DNA from 2 places in the Blautia sp. TM10-2 genome. Region 1 is predicted to be linked to the other one. Evidence: a T-box and tRNA genes for the amino acid it is inferred to sense, from the RefSeq annotation. Region 1 holds a T-box; the other holds one or more tRNA genes.
What was found. The T-box of region 1 lies ahead of DXD92_RS09910 (proline--tRNA ligase). A T-box ahead of a tRNA ligase gene usually reads a tRNA of that ligase, here a tRNA-Pro.

Region 1 (7,570 bases):
ACTGATTCCCGGAGCGGCGATTGCGCTGGTGATTGCCGTTGCGGCGAAATTCCTGGAAAGCCTGGAGGAGAGCGCCGGCCTGCACTTTATCGGAGCGTCGGTCATCGCCATGTTTATCGGTATGATTGTGAACGCCTTTTACAAGCCGAACAGCGTGACGGCGCCGGGAATTAAATTTACATCGAAGAAGATCCTGAAATTTGCGATTATTCTGCTCGGTGCGAGCCTGAATATCCGCACGGTGCTGACGGTCGGAAGATTTTCCCTGACGGTTATGGTATTTACCCTGGCAACGTGCTTCGGCCTTGGCGCACTGATCGGAAAAGCAATGGGACTGAACTGGAAGACGAGCAGCCTCATCAACGCCGGCACGGGTATCTGCGGCGGTTCCGCGATCGCGGCAATCGCGCCGGTCATCGAGGCAACCGATATGGACATTGCCTATGGCCTCTCCGCAACGTTTTTATTTGATACGGTCATGATTGTCGTATTCCCGATCCTCGGTCACTGGATGGGCCTTTCGGATGCCGCGTTTGGCCTCTGGGCCGGAACTGCGGTCAACGATACCTCAAGCGTCGTTGCCACCGGTTACGCATTCAGCGAGGTTGCCGGTGATTTCGCCACCATGGTAAAACTGACGCGAACCCTCGCCATTATCCCGGCTGTCCTGGCATTCGCCGCAATCAACGTACATCTGAAGCGAAAAGCACAGGCAGCAGAAGGAACCGCCGTAAAGGTAAGCATCAAATCCATTTTTCCATGGTTTATCTTAGGCTTTCTCGCCATGTCAGCACTGACCTCCTTAGGTCTTATCCCGGCAGGCACAGCAGCCGCATTAAAAACCATCAGCAAATTTCTGATGGTGGCCGCCCTTGCGGCCATCGGCCTGAACACCGATTTCAAATCCCTCTGCCGCTCCGGCGCAAAGCCGATGCTGCACGGATTCATCATTTCGCTGCTGGTAGTCCTGGTAGCGATTGCAGTCGAATTTGCGATCGGCATTGCGCCGCATGGGGTACTGTAAAGAAACAGAGAATTAAAAATCCAGGCATCCGTATAGGATGCCTGGATTTTTTAAATCAAAACGGGTTTGTCGTTTCCTTCAAAAACGTTTTCAAAACCTGCAGCACCCCGTTCTCCCAGTACGGCGGGCAGGTGTGTTTTGCTGAGGCGATGACTTCCGCTCGGGCGTTGGAGACGGCGTAGCTTTCGCCAGCGTTCTGAAGCATCTCGATGTCGTTCAGGTTGTCGCCGAAGCAGCAGACTTCGTCTGGGGTAAGGCCAAAGTAGTTCATCAGAAATGAGAGACCGGTCCATTTGCTGACGCCGCGGGCGTTGCAGTCCAACCATTCCTTACCGGCGACAGCGAGTTTTGCCTGATGATTCCACGCCGGGATGAAATTTGGGGAGCAAAGCTCTTCACAGGAGGTTGGATGGTAGATTGTGAATTTGATAATGTCCTCGTTTTCTACCTTCGATAGATCCGGTACTTCGCGGACATCGAAGCCGTAGGAGTCGCGGAGCCAGTGAAACATGCGGCTTCCGGCATCTTCGGCGAGGCAGTAGTCCGGGGTGGCGGCAAAGCAGTCGCAGGACGGAAGTTCGTCGTGTACCATGCGGCACATGGATTTCCAGAGTGCCGTTTCCATCGGATATGTTTTCAGAATCTTTTCCGGTGTGCGCACGACAGTTCCGCCATCGGAGATGTAGAGCAGGCGGTCCTTGATCGGAGCGAAAAGCTTCTGTTCACTGGAAAACTGGCGGCCGGAACAGACAACAAAATGGATGCCCTGGTCGACAAGCCTGGAAACAACAGTCATATATTCCGGGTCGATCAGAAGTGTGCCGTCTTTGACGAGCGTTCCATCGACATCGGTTGCAATCAACTTTATCATAATAGAAAATCTCCTTATCTTGTCACAGAAAAAATTCAAACTATAGCAAGACCAGAAAATAACGCAAAAAAGGCAGTGCTGCAGGGCGCGAATTACAAGGAACGGATTTGAAGGCGTACCGGGGTACGACGAAAATCCGTGACGCAGTAATTCACGTTCTGCAGTGCTGAATTTTTTGCATTATTTTCTGGGATTGCTATAAACATGATTATATCGTGAATTGCTTCGGGGTGCAAGCCGGAACCGGAGGAACGCAAAACTCCACGTTGACGAAACGCGGAAATAAGGCGTAAAATAAAGAAAAATATATATCCACAGGGGGATTTTTATTATGGCATTTATTCAGGTAAGCTTCATGTCAAAAACTTTAATGCGCACCGTACCGCTGCAGGTTATTCTGCCGGTCGACAAATTTACCTTTGGGCAGCCGGAGCGCGAGGAAAAACCGTTTAAAACGCTGTATTTGCTGCATGGCATTTTTGGGAATGAGACAGACTGGGTTCATGGAACCAGAATCCAAAGATGGGCAGAGGAGAAAAACCTTGCCGTTGTCATGCCGGCCGGCGAGAATGCGTTTTATGTGGATCAGCCGTCCATCGGTGCCATGCACGGACAGTTTATCGGAGAAGAACTGGTTGAGATTACAAGAAAAATGTTTCCGCTGTCCAGAAAAAGAGAAGACACCTTTATCGGAGGCCTTTCCATGGGTGGTTTTGGAGCACTCAGAAATGGCCTGAAATATCACGATACCTTCGGGGCTGTGATCTGCCTGTCCGGTGCACTTCATGTGCTGGAAAATCCGGAAGAGAGCAGAGCGGACAGCTTTGCACATGAAGAAGGTTATTTCGGAAATCTGGTCGAAGCAGCAAAGAGTGACAAAAACCCGGCTGTTCTTATCGAGCAGTTAAAGGAAGCACGGAAAAAAGATCCGTCTGTCAATGTGCCGACCGTATTCCAGGCGTGCGGAACAGAGGACGGACTTCTGGAAGTAAACCGTCTCTACCATAAACGGATGGAAGAGAGCGGCATGGACATTGTCTACTATGAGAGTAAGGGTGGCCATGAATGGGATTTCTGGGATGAGTGGATCAAAAAGGCACTGGACTGGCTGCCACTTGAGGAAAAGACGGAAGGCCTGAACAGCGGAAACGTAAATGTTTAAAGGAAAAAGGGAGACAGGCAATGCCAGAAACGAGAAATGACGAATTGTACCGTGCGTTAAAACACAACGGTTACCCGGACGACTTCTGCCGGGAAATTGCATACCGCCAGATGAACACGGACTTTACCGCCACGCGGATGCTCGGCTATCTCTACCGCGTCACAAGCCCGCGCGCCGAGGACGTTGTCGATGAGATGCTGGCTATTTTGAGTGACCGCAAAGCATGGATTGAGAAAAAACAGTCTGAGGAAGCCCAGGCGGCAATCAGCAGAATGTACCGGGAAGGTCTGTAACCTGTGCGGGCGTTTATGCAGAAAAAGCGGAAGGAACGGGCTTGCATTCTTTTCCGGTTTCTGCTACAATCAGTGCAGTGAAAAAGCGACGAAAAGAAACAGTAGCGACAGAGCGCATTCAGAGAGAAAGCGGCAGGTGAAAGCTTTTTGCAGAATCTATCGTGAACCGGTCTTGGAGCTGTGCACCGAAGAGAAGAAAATCCATCAGGGAAAATTTATTTCGTAGGCTGCACCGGGATCTCCCGTTACAGAGAAGGTACAGAGAGCAGAGATCACGCGTATTACAAAATACAAAAATCGTGGGGTACAAATGCTTTGTGTCAGAGTGCAGGAGTTTTCCTGAATTTAGGTGGTACCGCGGATAAAAAAATTCGCCCTAAACTGCAGCTTGCGGTTTAGGGCTTTTTTCTGTTTGAAAACGAAGCATCTAACTCGTTACTTCAGTGATGAGTTAGATGCGTAAAATGTTGACTAAAAGCTTAAAATCGGACAGGCTGGAATGTTCTCGCGTCTGGAAGACTTCAGATGTTGAAAACCCAAAGAATAAGGAGGAAATCAGAAAATGAAACTTGAAAAATTAGTAGGAGAGCGCTTCAAAGAAAGACCTGCTGACTGTGTCATCGACAGCCATGCTATTATGGTAAAAGGCGGATACATCAAATATATGGCAAACGGAATCTATTCTTCCTATCTGCCGCTGCGCCGCATTGTGCGCAAAATCGAGCAGATCCTGCGCGAGGAGATGGACAAAATCGACGGCCAGGAAGTGCAGTTCCCGGTTGTCATGCCGGCTTCTCTGTGGGATGAGTCCGGCCGTTACGATAGCATCGGCGATGAACTGCTGCGTTTCACCGACCGCAACAATGCCAAAATGGTACTCGGCATGACCCACGAGGAGGCAGCCGTACACCTTGTACGCGAGTATGCACAGAGCTACACCAAATATCCGTTTATGATCTATCAGATCCAGACAAAATTCCGTGATGAGGCCCGTCCGAGAGCCGGACTGATCCGTGTGCGTGAGTTTACGATGAAGGATGCTTACTCCTTCCATACCAGCCAGGAAGATCTGGAGCAGTATTACGAGAAATGCCACGCAGCATACGAGCGCATCTTCGAGCGTGTCGGCGTGCCGGAGGTGGTATCTGTCAAATCCGATTCCGGTATGATGGGCGGAAACATCTCCCATGAGTTCATGCTTCTGACTCCGGTCGGAGAGGATTCCATCGTTCTGTGTGATTCCTGCGATTACAGAGCCAACATGGAGGCAGCTGAGAACATTTCCGATATCGCAAGAGACGCAGAATCCGCTGCACTCGAAAAGGTTTATACACCGAACGTCCACACCATTGAAGACGTCTGCAATTTCTTCGGAGACGAGACAAAGAACTCCTGCAAAGCCGTTGTTTATCAGCAGAATGTTGATGATAAATACGTTGTCCTTTTCATCCGCGGTGATCTCGAAGTCAACGAGACGAAGCTGGTCAACTTCCTCGGCGAGCAGGTTCACGCAGCCGTGATCACCGAAGAATGCGGACTGAACGCAGGCTATATCGGACCTGTGAACCTGAAGGTGAACGGAGATGCCGTTGTTCTCTATGATAAATCCCTCGAGGGAAGAAACAACCTTTCCTGCGGAGCCAACGAGGCAGAGCATCATTACAAAGGACTCGACATGGAGCGCGACGTTCCGAATGCCGAGTATCACGATTTTGCAAAAATCCAGGAGGGCGGCATCTGCCCGAAATGCGGCAAAAAGACCGTGAAGATTTCCAGGGGTATCGAGGTCGGAAATATCTTCCAGCTTGGAACCAAATATACAAAATCCATGAATATGACCTATGTCGATGCAAACGGCGAGAGCAAGACCCCGATCATGGGATGCTACGGTATCGGTGTCGGCCGTCTGGCAGCATCGGTCTGCGAGGCACATCACGATGAGTACGGCCCGATCTGGCCGAAAGCTATCGCTCCGTGGCAGGTACACCTCTGTGCGGTCCGCGTCGATGACGAGGAAGTAAGAGCATACGCGGACAAGCTGTACGAGGATCTGCAGAACGCAGGCATCGAAGTGATCTACGACGACAGAAGCGTCAGAGCCGGCGTAATGTTTGCCGATGCCGACCTGCTCGGCATTCCGCTTCGCATCATCGTAAGCCCGAAAAATATGAAACAGGGCGTTGTCGAGGTTGCATCCCGCGATAAGACTCTGAAAACACAGATTCCGCTGGAAAATGTGATGGAAGAGATTAAACAGTATCTGTAATGATTCAGAACCATGCGAAAGGGAAGAAAAATCGCGATGGGGTTCGGAAGAAGTTCGACAGGAGAAAACACGATATGGAACTCTGGGATATCTATGATGAAAACAAACAGCCGACCGGCCGCACGATGAAGCGGAATGACTGGCATATGAAGCCGGACGAGTTTCACCTGACGGTGCTCGGCGTAATCGCAAGACCGGACGGAACCTTCCTTATCACAAAACGTGTCATGACGAAAGCCTGGGCACCGGGCTGGTGGGAGGTTTCCGGCGGCGCGGCACAGGCAGGAGAGAGCTCTTGGGAGGCCGTGCGCCGTGAGGTCAGAGAGGAAACCGGACTCGATGTGAGCAAGGCTGACGGCGGTTATCTCTTTACCTACCGGCGCATCAACCCGGATGAGAGAGACAATTACTTTGTCGATGTCTATCGCTTCGTGATGGATGTCAAAGACGAAGATCTCCATCTTCAGGAGGAAGAAACAGACGGCTACCGTTTTGCTACGTTGGACGAAATCAAAGGGTACGCCGCAGAAGGTAAATTCCTGCATTACGACAGCATCCGCCAGGCATTTGAACTGTAACAGAGAAATAAGATAATAAAAACGCGTTCCCGCCGGAAACCACAGGGGTTTCCGAAAACGGGAACGCGTTTTTGTAATTTACAGGATTCTTTCTTGCCGTAGGCATGCCTGAAAAGGGCTTTTCGTAAGCGCGTAAGCGGTTCCTTGCGGTTAATCGCGATTGAACACTTCGCGGTTGAGCGCCTTTTCCTGATGGCTGACAATCGTTGTGCAGACAGCATCGCCTGTGATGTTGACGGCGGTACGCAGCATATCGAGAATACGGTCGATACCCATGATAAGAGCGATACCCTCCGTTGGCAGTCCGACGGAATTCAGTACCATAGCCAGGGTAACAAGTCCGACGCTTGGGATACCGGCGGTACCGATGGAAGCCAGTGTTGCGGTAACAACAACCGTTGCGAGGTTTGCCGGGGTCAGATGAATACCGTACGCCTCTGCGATGAAGATGACAGCGACACCCTGCATAATGGAGGTACCATCCATGTTGATGGTTGCGCCGAGCGGAATGGTGAACGAAGAAATCTGCTTCGAGACACCCATCTTTTTGTTCAGTGTATCAATCGACATCGGGATTGTCGCGTTGGAGGTTGCGGTGGAAAATGCAAATCCCATAACCGGAAGGAATTTCTTCACGAATTTAATCGGATTCAGCCGTGTGAATACGAACAGAAGAACCTGATAAATGACGAAGCACTGCAGTGCCAGCGCCAGTGTTACATTTCCCATGTATTTCAGCATCGGTGCGAACGCAGAAAAGCCGACCGTTGCAAAGGTACGTGCAATCAGACAGAAAACGCCGACCGGGGCCACCTTCATGACCGTCATGGTCATTTCCATCATGACATCGTTAAACTGGCTGATAAAGTTGGAAACGACCGAAGCGCGGTTTCCGAGCTTTGCCAGCATTACGCCGACAAACAGGGCGAATACGATGATGGGAAGCATATCGCCGTTTGCCATGGAACCAATCGGGTTCTTCGGGATGATGTTGAGCAGTGTATCCACCAGGCTGACGCTGGAATCTGCTGCTGTCGAGGACAGGTCGGCTTTCTGAACCGCACTCATGTTAAGTCCGAGACCCGGGTGAATGAGCAGGGCGGTTCCAAGTGCGATGCAGACGGCAAGTGCTGTGGTAACAAGGTAAAAGCCGATCGTTTTTACGCCGACCTTTCCGAGGGTTTTGCTGTCTCCGATGGACATACTTCCGCAGACGAGGGAGCAGAAGACAAGCGGTACGACAAGCATCTGCATCAGGCGGATAAAGCCCTGTCCGATGACATACAGCACACCTTCTACGATGACGGTGTCCTTGATATAGCTGGACGGGATCCAATAGTGAATCACCACGCCGAGCAGCGCACCGGCCAGCAGGG
Region 2 (7,570 bases), on a different contig from region 1:
AATACACCCGCCGGAAAGGAGGCTCCGGCGGGTGCTCTAACACATGATTTCGTTGTTTTATTTGTTGTACTCTTCCAGGTATTTCTGGTAATCCTCTACCTGTTTTCCGTGGATTTTCTTGAGCTCATCCAGCTCATCCAGTGTAGTCGGAACAGCCAGTCCTAAGTTGTCCAGCCAGTCTTTCCGGATCCACAGAGTCTCACATGCCGGCTCTGCAACGTCGCCCGGGATACGGTAAATTCCGTTGTCTCCGGATGCATAGAACATAACGCCAGGATCTACGCTGTTGTAGTAGTCAACCATGTTGGTGTATTTCTTCATATACGGAGAAACATCCATCAGAAGGCCTGCGTCTACCCATTTCGTATAGTCAGCTTCCATGTTCCACCACCAGATGATGTCCGGTCGCTGTGTCTCATCGCCCATCAGAAGGGAAATTTTGGATGTTGCATCCGACCAGCCCGGCAGTGCGATGATATCGATATCCAGGTTGCAGCGGTCCTCCGTCCATTCCTGCATTTCGCTCTCTCCCTTCCTTCCGGCGATATAATGCATTATTTTGCACTATTATTTTTTAATGTGTGATATTAACGAGGTTTTTATTCTTGCGTTTTTGTCATTTTTGTTCAGTTTAGCTTTCCTTAAATGCACCATTTTGCATTATTAATTAGTGTTTTTCTACATGGCATTTATGCACGAATTTGAATCATCGCAAAAAGGGAGCCGGAAACGCCCCGGCAGACGGTTTTTCTTCTCGTCCGCCGGGGCGTCCCTGGCTTTCTTTCTTTGTTCACTTTTTCCTGTTTTTTCTATTTCTTTCTATCCCTGGCGCTTGCACGAGGAACGGCGCACCACAACCTCCCCCGAAACGAGAATCCGTTCTTTCGGCGCTTCCGGGTGCTCCTCCCGCCATAAAAATTCATGCACCATACGGCGGCCAAGCCACTTCGTATCGACATGAACGGTTGAGAAGAACGGATACAGCATCCGGTCCTCATCATCATCAAATCCGGTCAGTGCCACATCCTCCGGCACGCGCACGCCGATTTTCCGGAAGGATTCTGTCAATCTTTTGGCGATCATATCGTTGCCGCAGACAATCGCTTCCGGCAGTGTATCGTAGCTCGCCACAATCTTGTCAAAATTTTCCGGGTAATAAAAATGATCGCTCTCCATATTGGGGCGCACAAGCTCCTCATCGAGCGGAATGCCCGCCTGTTCCATCGCTGCAAGGAAACCGACATACCGGTCATGCATCGACTCATACGTGCTGCTGTGCTCACTTAGGAAACCGATCCGCGTCATGCCCTGCCCGATCAGATGGGACGTCAGAAGACTCACCGGCTGCACACCGTCCACACGCACGATATCGCCCATCGGCCGCTGTTCGATGCCGCAGTAATGGTCGAGCTGAAAGATGCGGTAACCCAGATTTACCAGTTTCTGCATATATTCCGGCGGCAGCATTTTAATGCAGAAGATCGCATCGATATTTTCATTCAGGCCGAGCGGCAGAATGCCGTTCTCCTCCTCCCGCTCCGTCACGACCGCAACGCGCGTCTGACAGTTATTGAGGCTCGCCTCCTCGGAGATGCCGCTCACGACACGGTCCCAATAAACAGCGGCATCCCGCGTACGCAGAACCATAATATTGTAATGCTTCTCCTGCGGTGCCCGAACTTCTTCCACATATACATTTTCGCCCAGATAGCCATTTCTTTTCGCCATCCGAAGAACTCTCTCCCGCGTCACCGGAGCTACCTTCGGATCATCCTTTAATGCCATGGCAACCGTATTCCGGGACAGTCCCAGCTCCTTTGCCATACTCTGTATCGTTACTTTCCCCATAACTTCCTCCCTGTTTTTTCTGCGCAATTCATTTTTCTTCCGCACACGTCTTTGTCCGTAAGAAAAAAAGTGCCGTAAAACGACACTCTTACCGATCGGGGCAACAGGATTTGAACCTGCGACCTCACGGCCCCCAGCCGTGCGCGCTACCAAGCTACGCCATACCCCGTAATCATGTTTTCATTATACCAGCGAACTTCTGAAAAATCAATGTTATTTTTCCCTCTCCCGTTTCATTACATTCATTTCTTTATTTCGTGTCATATTCTCTTTTATTTTACTATATTGTCACTTTTTCTTTCTGAATATGTAATTTTTCGACGTTTTCCACGTATCATAAGTGAAAGGGGAAAATCGTATGCCATACAAACTTTCACCTCTGGCATGCCCGTCTGCAAAGACTATGTAAAAACTGAATAAAAGGAGACATCGTAATGGAAACTGAAATTTACTTTCTACTACACTCTTTAGGAATTGGTGCAAAATACCGCGGATTTCGCTATCTCGCCTATGGTATCGCTTTATGCATGGAAGACGAAGATTATCTCCTTCGGGTCAGCAAAACGCTGTACCCAAAGATCGCGCAAACGTTTCAGGTATCGTCCTCCTGCGTCGAACGAGACATCCGCACCGCTATTTCCGTCTGCTGGACCCGCGGAAACCGTGATCTGCTCTTTTCGCTTTCTGTGCATCCGGTTCTGACAAAACCGACCAATTCCGAATTTTTTGATATTTTAAGTTCTTATATCAAATACTACCGTGCTTTTCCTGCCTGTCGTCAGGAGGCATAAAAAAACGAATACAGAAAAGATAACACTTCCGCGCCCTATCATATTGGGGGATATGCATGGCGCGGAAGTGTTTTTTCTATGATAAAACGATAGAACGAAAAAAGGAGACTGCCCGCAAAGGCAGCCTCCCGATATGGATCATTTGACAGCAAACCGATTAGTTGTTGATCAGTTTGTCCTCGTTGCTCCAGCTGTACAGTTTTCTGACTTCTTCTCCGACTTTCTCTGACGGATGCTCTGCAGCTTTTCTTCTCATTGCACGGAAGTGAGCCTGTCCGCCTGCTGGGGACATATCCAGAAGGAAGTCTTTTGCGAAAGTACCATCCTGGATATCGGAAAGGATCTTCTTCATGGTCTTCTTGGTTTCTTCTGTGATGATCTTCGGTCCGGTGATGTAATCGCCGTACTCGGCTGTGTTGGAGATGGAGTATCTCATTCCGGAGAATCCCGACTGATAGATCAGGTCTACGATCAGTTTCATCTCATGGATGCACTCGAAGTATGCGTTTCTTGGGTCGTATCCAGCCTCGCACAGAGTCTCAAATCCAGCCTGCATCAGGGCGCATACACCGCCGCAGAGAACTGCCTGCTCACCGAACAGGTCTGTTTCGGTCTCAGTTCTGAAGGTTGTCTCCAGAAGACCAGCTCTTGCTCCGCCGATTCCAAGGCCGTAAGCCAGTGCTCTGTCCAGAGCTTTTCCGGTGTAATCCTGCTCAACAGCAACCAGGCAAGGAGTTCCTTTGCCAGCCTGATACTCGCTTCTTACTGTGTGGCCAGGTGCTTTCGGAGCGATCATAGCTACATCTACGTTCTTCGGAGGTACGATCTGTCCGAAGTGGATAGCGAAACCATGAGCGAACATCAGCATGTTGCCCTCTTCCAGGTTTGGCTCGATATCTTTTTTGTACATTGCAGCCTGTTTCTCATCGTTGATCAGGATCATGATGATATCAGCCTGTTTTGCAGCCTCAGCAGCGGTGTATACTTTGAATCCCTGTGCCTCTGCTTTTGCCCAGGATTTGCTGCCTTCATAAAGTCCAATAATAACATCACAGCCGGAATCTTTCAGGTTCAGTGCATGAGCATGTCCCTGGCTTCCGTAGCCGATAATTGCGATTTTTTTGCCTTCCAGTAAAGAGAGATTACAATCTTCCTGATAAAAAAGTCTTGCTGCCATTTTATTTTCCTCCATAATATATAGAATGTCTTGACCGGCGGCAGGTCGGTCAATTTATACAGCGAAAAGCATTTCTGCCTTTTGCTGTTTGTCAGGGAAATGAACTTTTCTATACAAAAATTTCATTCCTCTAGCAAACGTATGTAATGTGATCTGCGTTAATCGAGGTAACGCACATCGTGGGCTCCTCTGGAGAGTCCTGTCACTCCTGTTCTGGCCAGTTCCAGGATTTCGTATCCCTGTACCAGATTCAGGAACCCTTCGAGCTTTGACTGGTTTCCGGTCAGCTCTACAATCAGGCTTTCCTGTCCCACATCCACGATTCTTCCACGGAAGACATCGGAGATGGCGATGACATTGCGGCGTTCATTTTCATTCACACGGATTTTGACCAGCATCAGCTCTCGTCTGACACTCTCGTCCGGCTTCAGCTCTTTGATATCCCGCACATCGACAAGTTTTGCCAGCTGTTTTTTGATCTGCTCCAGAATCATTTCATCACTGCAGTACAGAACAACAGTCATTCTTGTGTATCGCGGGTCTGCTGTCACACCGGCGGTGATCGTCTCGATATTGTATCCGCGTCGGCTGAAAAGACCAGCTACTCTGCTTAAAAGTCCCGGCGTATTATCCACCAGCAGGGATAATGTTCTTTTCTGTTCCATAAACACCAACTTTCCTCCATCCGCAGGCGCCGCGGATTTTCAGCAATTTCTTACAACTTCCAACGCCTTATCCAATATATTAGCAACTTATCCTCACTTTGTCAACAAAAATTTTACCAAATTATTCTTTTGAGCAAAAATCTTTTGCCTCCTGTGGTTCCCATTTGCATACCTTCCGGTCATACGTAAGGATGCCGTTCGACTCCTCCTCGACATCGGTAAGCTGTGTGTAGACTGCTGCGGCAAGTCCCTGTTCTGTGAGTTCTCTTATCTTTTCTGCCAGTGCATTCATCGCTTTCTGGTACTGTGTCTGGTTCTGGTACGTGCGGTAGCCGAACGATTTTTCGGAGTAGAGATGCTCCTGTACCGGATACGTATAGCCGCCGTATTCAGAAAAAGCAAACGCGCGCTCCTCCGGTTTTACTTTTAACGGACGAAAGTAATTGTGAAGGCTCTTGATGTCCCCCGCTCCCTGATCGTACCAGCCGCTCGCGTGGTCGATCTGCCGCGTCGGATCGAGAGCGCGCACCATTTCTGTCATCTCCCTGGCATCAAACTGTCCCCATCCCTCGTTGAACAGAACCCAGAGCGACACGCACGGTGCATTGTAAAGCTGATGAACCGTCTCGCGGCACTCCCGCTTCCACCACTCTCTTCCCGTTTTTGAGGTCCGCGAAAAGAGCGGATAACAGTTATCCCTGAATTCCGTTGTCACAAACGGCAGTACGGTCGGAAGGTACAAAAGGAACGTCTGAATCGACCGGCCGCCGCCGTTGATCATATCCTGCCACACCAGCATACCGATATGGTCGCAGTGGGAATACCATCTTGCGCACTCAACTTTCAGGTGTTTCCGGATCATATTGAAACCGAGGCGTTTGGCCGTCTTAATGTCATAAACCATCGCCTCATCGGACGGCGGCGTGTAGAAGCTTTCCGGCCAATAACCCTGGTCGAGGACACCGTTCTGGAAATACGGCTTTCCGTTTAAGAGAAGACGCGTGATTCCTTTCTCATCTTTTCCAATGCCGAATTTGCGCATGCCGAAATAACTCTCGATGCGGTCTTCTCCCGCTTCAATGGAAACCCCATAGAGATGCGGATGTTCCGGGCTCCAGCCTGCAAAATTACCGAGAATCAGCTCCGCCTCGTTTTCTCTCGTCTCCCGGACGCAGATCACCTTCGCATCCGGCGCTTCGCTCTCCCGCACCGTAATTTTTTTCGTCAGTCCCGCATCCGGTCCGTTGAGGAAAACCCGTACTTTTACGCTCGCCGTATCATATTCCGGCGTGATCACGATGCGTTCCAGATACGTCTCCGGCACCCATTCCATCCAGACGCTCTGCCAGATGCCGCTCTGCGCGGTGTAAAACATGCCGCCCGGGGTAAGGCTCTGCTTTCCGCGGCCCTTCCAGTCCGTGTCCGTCTCATCGCGCACCTTGACGGCAAGCTCGTTCTCTCCCGTTTTGAGATACGGCGTAAGATCCACTGAAAAAGAAAGATACCCGCCGAGATGGCCTCCGGCACGCTTTCCGTTGCAGTAAATTACCGCATCCTGATCCACGGCGCCGAACTGCAGCAGCAGCCGTTTTCCGGCAGGAATTTTGGGAAGCTGAATCGTGCGGAAGTACCACAGATATTCTTTTGGAAGCAGCTGCCGCTTCACGCCGGACGCATCGCACTCCGGGGAAAACGGAACGAGAATTTTTCCGTCCCGCTGTTTTGGCATTTTCTGCGTTTCCGTGAACGCATACTCCCACCATCCGTTCAGATTTGTCCAGTTTTCCCGGCGCATCTGCGGACGCGGATATTCCGGAAACGGGAGCTCTTCTTCCGGATTTTTCCCAAATTCCGTAGAAAGGCGGAATTTTTTTCCTTCCTTTTTTCCAATCTGTAATGCTTTGACCGCATTTTTGAAGTCCATTCTTTTCCCTCTTTTTCTGATTTTTATGATTGATAAAAGCGTGCCCGGACAAAATCCCGGACACGCTTTTGGTGTACTGAAAATCAAAGCGGATATTCGCAATCCGGTTAGATAAACGCCAGCGTTTTCATCAGATACAGCCAGAACGTCAGCGTAAAGGCACTGCCGCACGTTGTGAGCATAACGGTGTTTGCCGTCAGACTTCCCTCATGACCCATATTTTTCGCCATGATAAAACTGCTCACCGTCGTTGCGGAACCCAGCATCACAAGGATTGCCACCAATTTTTCCTGACGGAAGCCAAGTATCACGGCGATCGGCAGAAAGACAGCTGCAAGACCGACCAGCTTAATCGCAGCTGCAGCAATCGACGGCCGGATATTCTTTGCCGCGCTCTTTGCCTCAAACGACGCACCCATCGCAATCAGGCCGAGCGGCGTTGCAAGTACCGCAATATTCTGCACCGTTTTCTGCAGAATCACCGGCTTTGGAATGCGAAGCACCGACCAGAGAAGTCCTGCAACGATCCCGAGGATAATCGGGTTTGTCACGATATTTTTCGCCGTCTTTTTCACAAAATCTGCCGTGATCTCCTCCCGTTCCGGACCGAATACCGCAAGAACGACAACCGCCATGATATTATACAGCGGCACACTGCTGATGATCATCAGCGGCGCCATGCCGGAATTTCCGTAGATATTCTGGATAAAGGCAATACCAAGGATCGCCGCACTGCTCCGGTACGCCGCCTGGATAAATTCGCCTCTTGCACTTCTCTCTTTTAAGAGATGGGAAAGTCCCCATACCGCAAGAATTGAGAGCAGTGTTGCAAAGAAGCAGAACAGAACGAATTTGATATCCCACACAGCGGAGAAATCAGAATCCGACAGGTCCTGGAACAGCAGCACCGGGAGTGCGATTTTAAACACAAATTTGTTCATTTTGCCTGTGAACGATTCGTCCAGAATACCAACCTTTCGAAAGAAAAGTCCCAAAATCATTGTCAGGAAGATCGGCATCGTCGCGTTCAGGCTGAAGATCAGATTACTCATACCAGTGTTTTTCCTGCCAGTACATTTTTATAATCTTCGTAGTTCTCTTCGAGAAGCTTCGGCGTATTCAGACCGTAGGGACATTTCTTCATGCAGGCGCCGCAGTGGAGACA

Region 2: it has a tRNA-Pro gene. The T-box ahead of DXD92_RS09910 (proline--tRNA ligase) is inferred to sense a tRNA for this amino acid. The anticodon was not compared.

Annotation. Positions count from the first base shown of each region.
Region 1 covers NZ_QUJZ01000008.1:151,964-159,533, forward strand. The annotation lists gene DXD92_RS09890 (YeiH family protein) at 1-1,024, shown strand, start outside; gene DXD92_RS09895 (Cof-type HAD-IIB family hydrolase) at 1,080-1,895, opposite strand; gene DXD92_RS09900 (alpha/beta hydrolase) at 2,227-3,057, shown strand; gene DXD92_RS09905 (hypothetical protein) at 3,078-3,350, shown strand; T-box leader at 3,430-3,732, shown strand; gene DXD92_RS09910 (proline--tRNA ligase) at 3,913-5,616, shown strand; gene DXD92_RS09915 (NUDIX hydrolase) at 5,691-6,194, shown strand; gene DXD92_RS09920 (dicarboxylate/amino acid:cation symporter) at 6,345-7,570, opposite strand, start outside.
Region 2 covers NZ_QUJZ01000001.1:51,759-59,328, forward strand. The annotation lists gene DXD92_RS00380 (extracellular solute-binding protein) at 58-519, opposite strand; gene DXD92_RS00385 (LacI family DNA-binding transcriptional regulator) at 820-1,848, opposite strand; tRNA gene DXD92_RS00390 (tRNA-Pro) at 1,944-2,017, opposite strand; gene DXD92_RS00395 (sporulation initiation factor Spo0A C-terminal domain-containing protein) at 2,283-2,639, shown strand; gene ilvC (ketol-acid reductoisomerase) at 2,797-3,816, opposite strand; gene ilvN (acetolactate synthase small subunit) at 3,975-4,481, opposite strand; gene DXD92_RS00410 (glycoside hydrolase family 2 protein) at 4,603-6,405, opposite strand; gene DXD92_RS00415 (AEC family transporter) at 6,513-7,457, opposite strand; gene DXD92_RS00420 (aldo/keto reductase) at 7,454-7,570, opposite strand, start outside.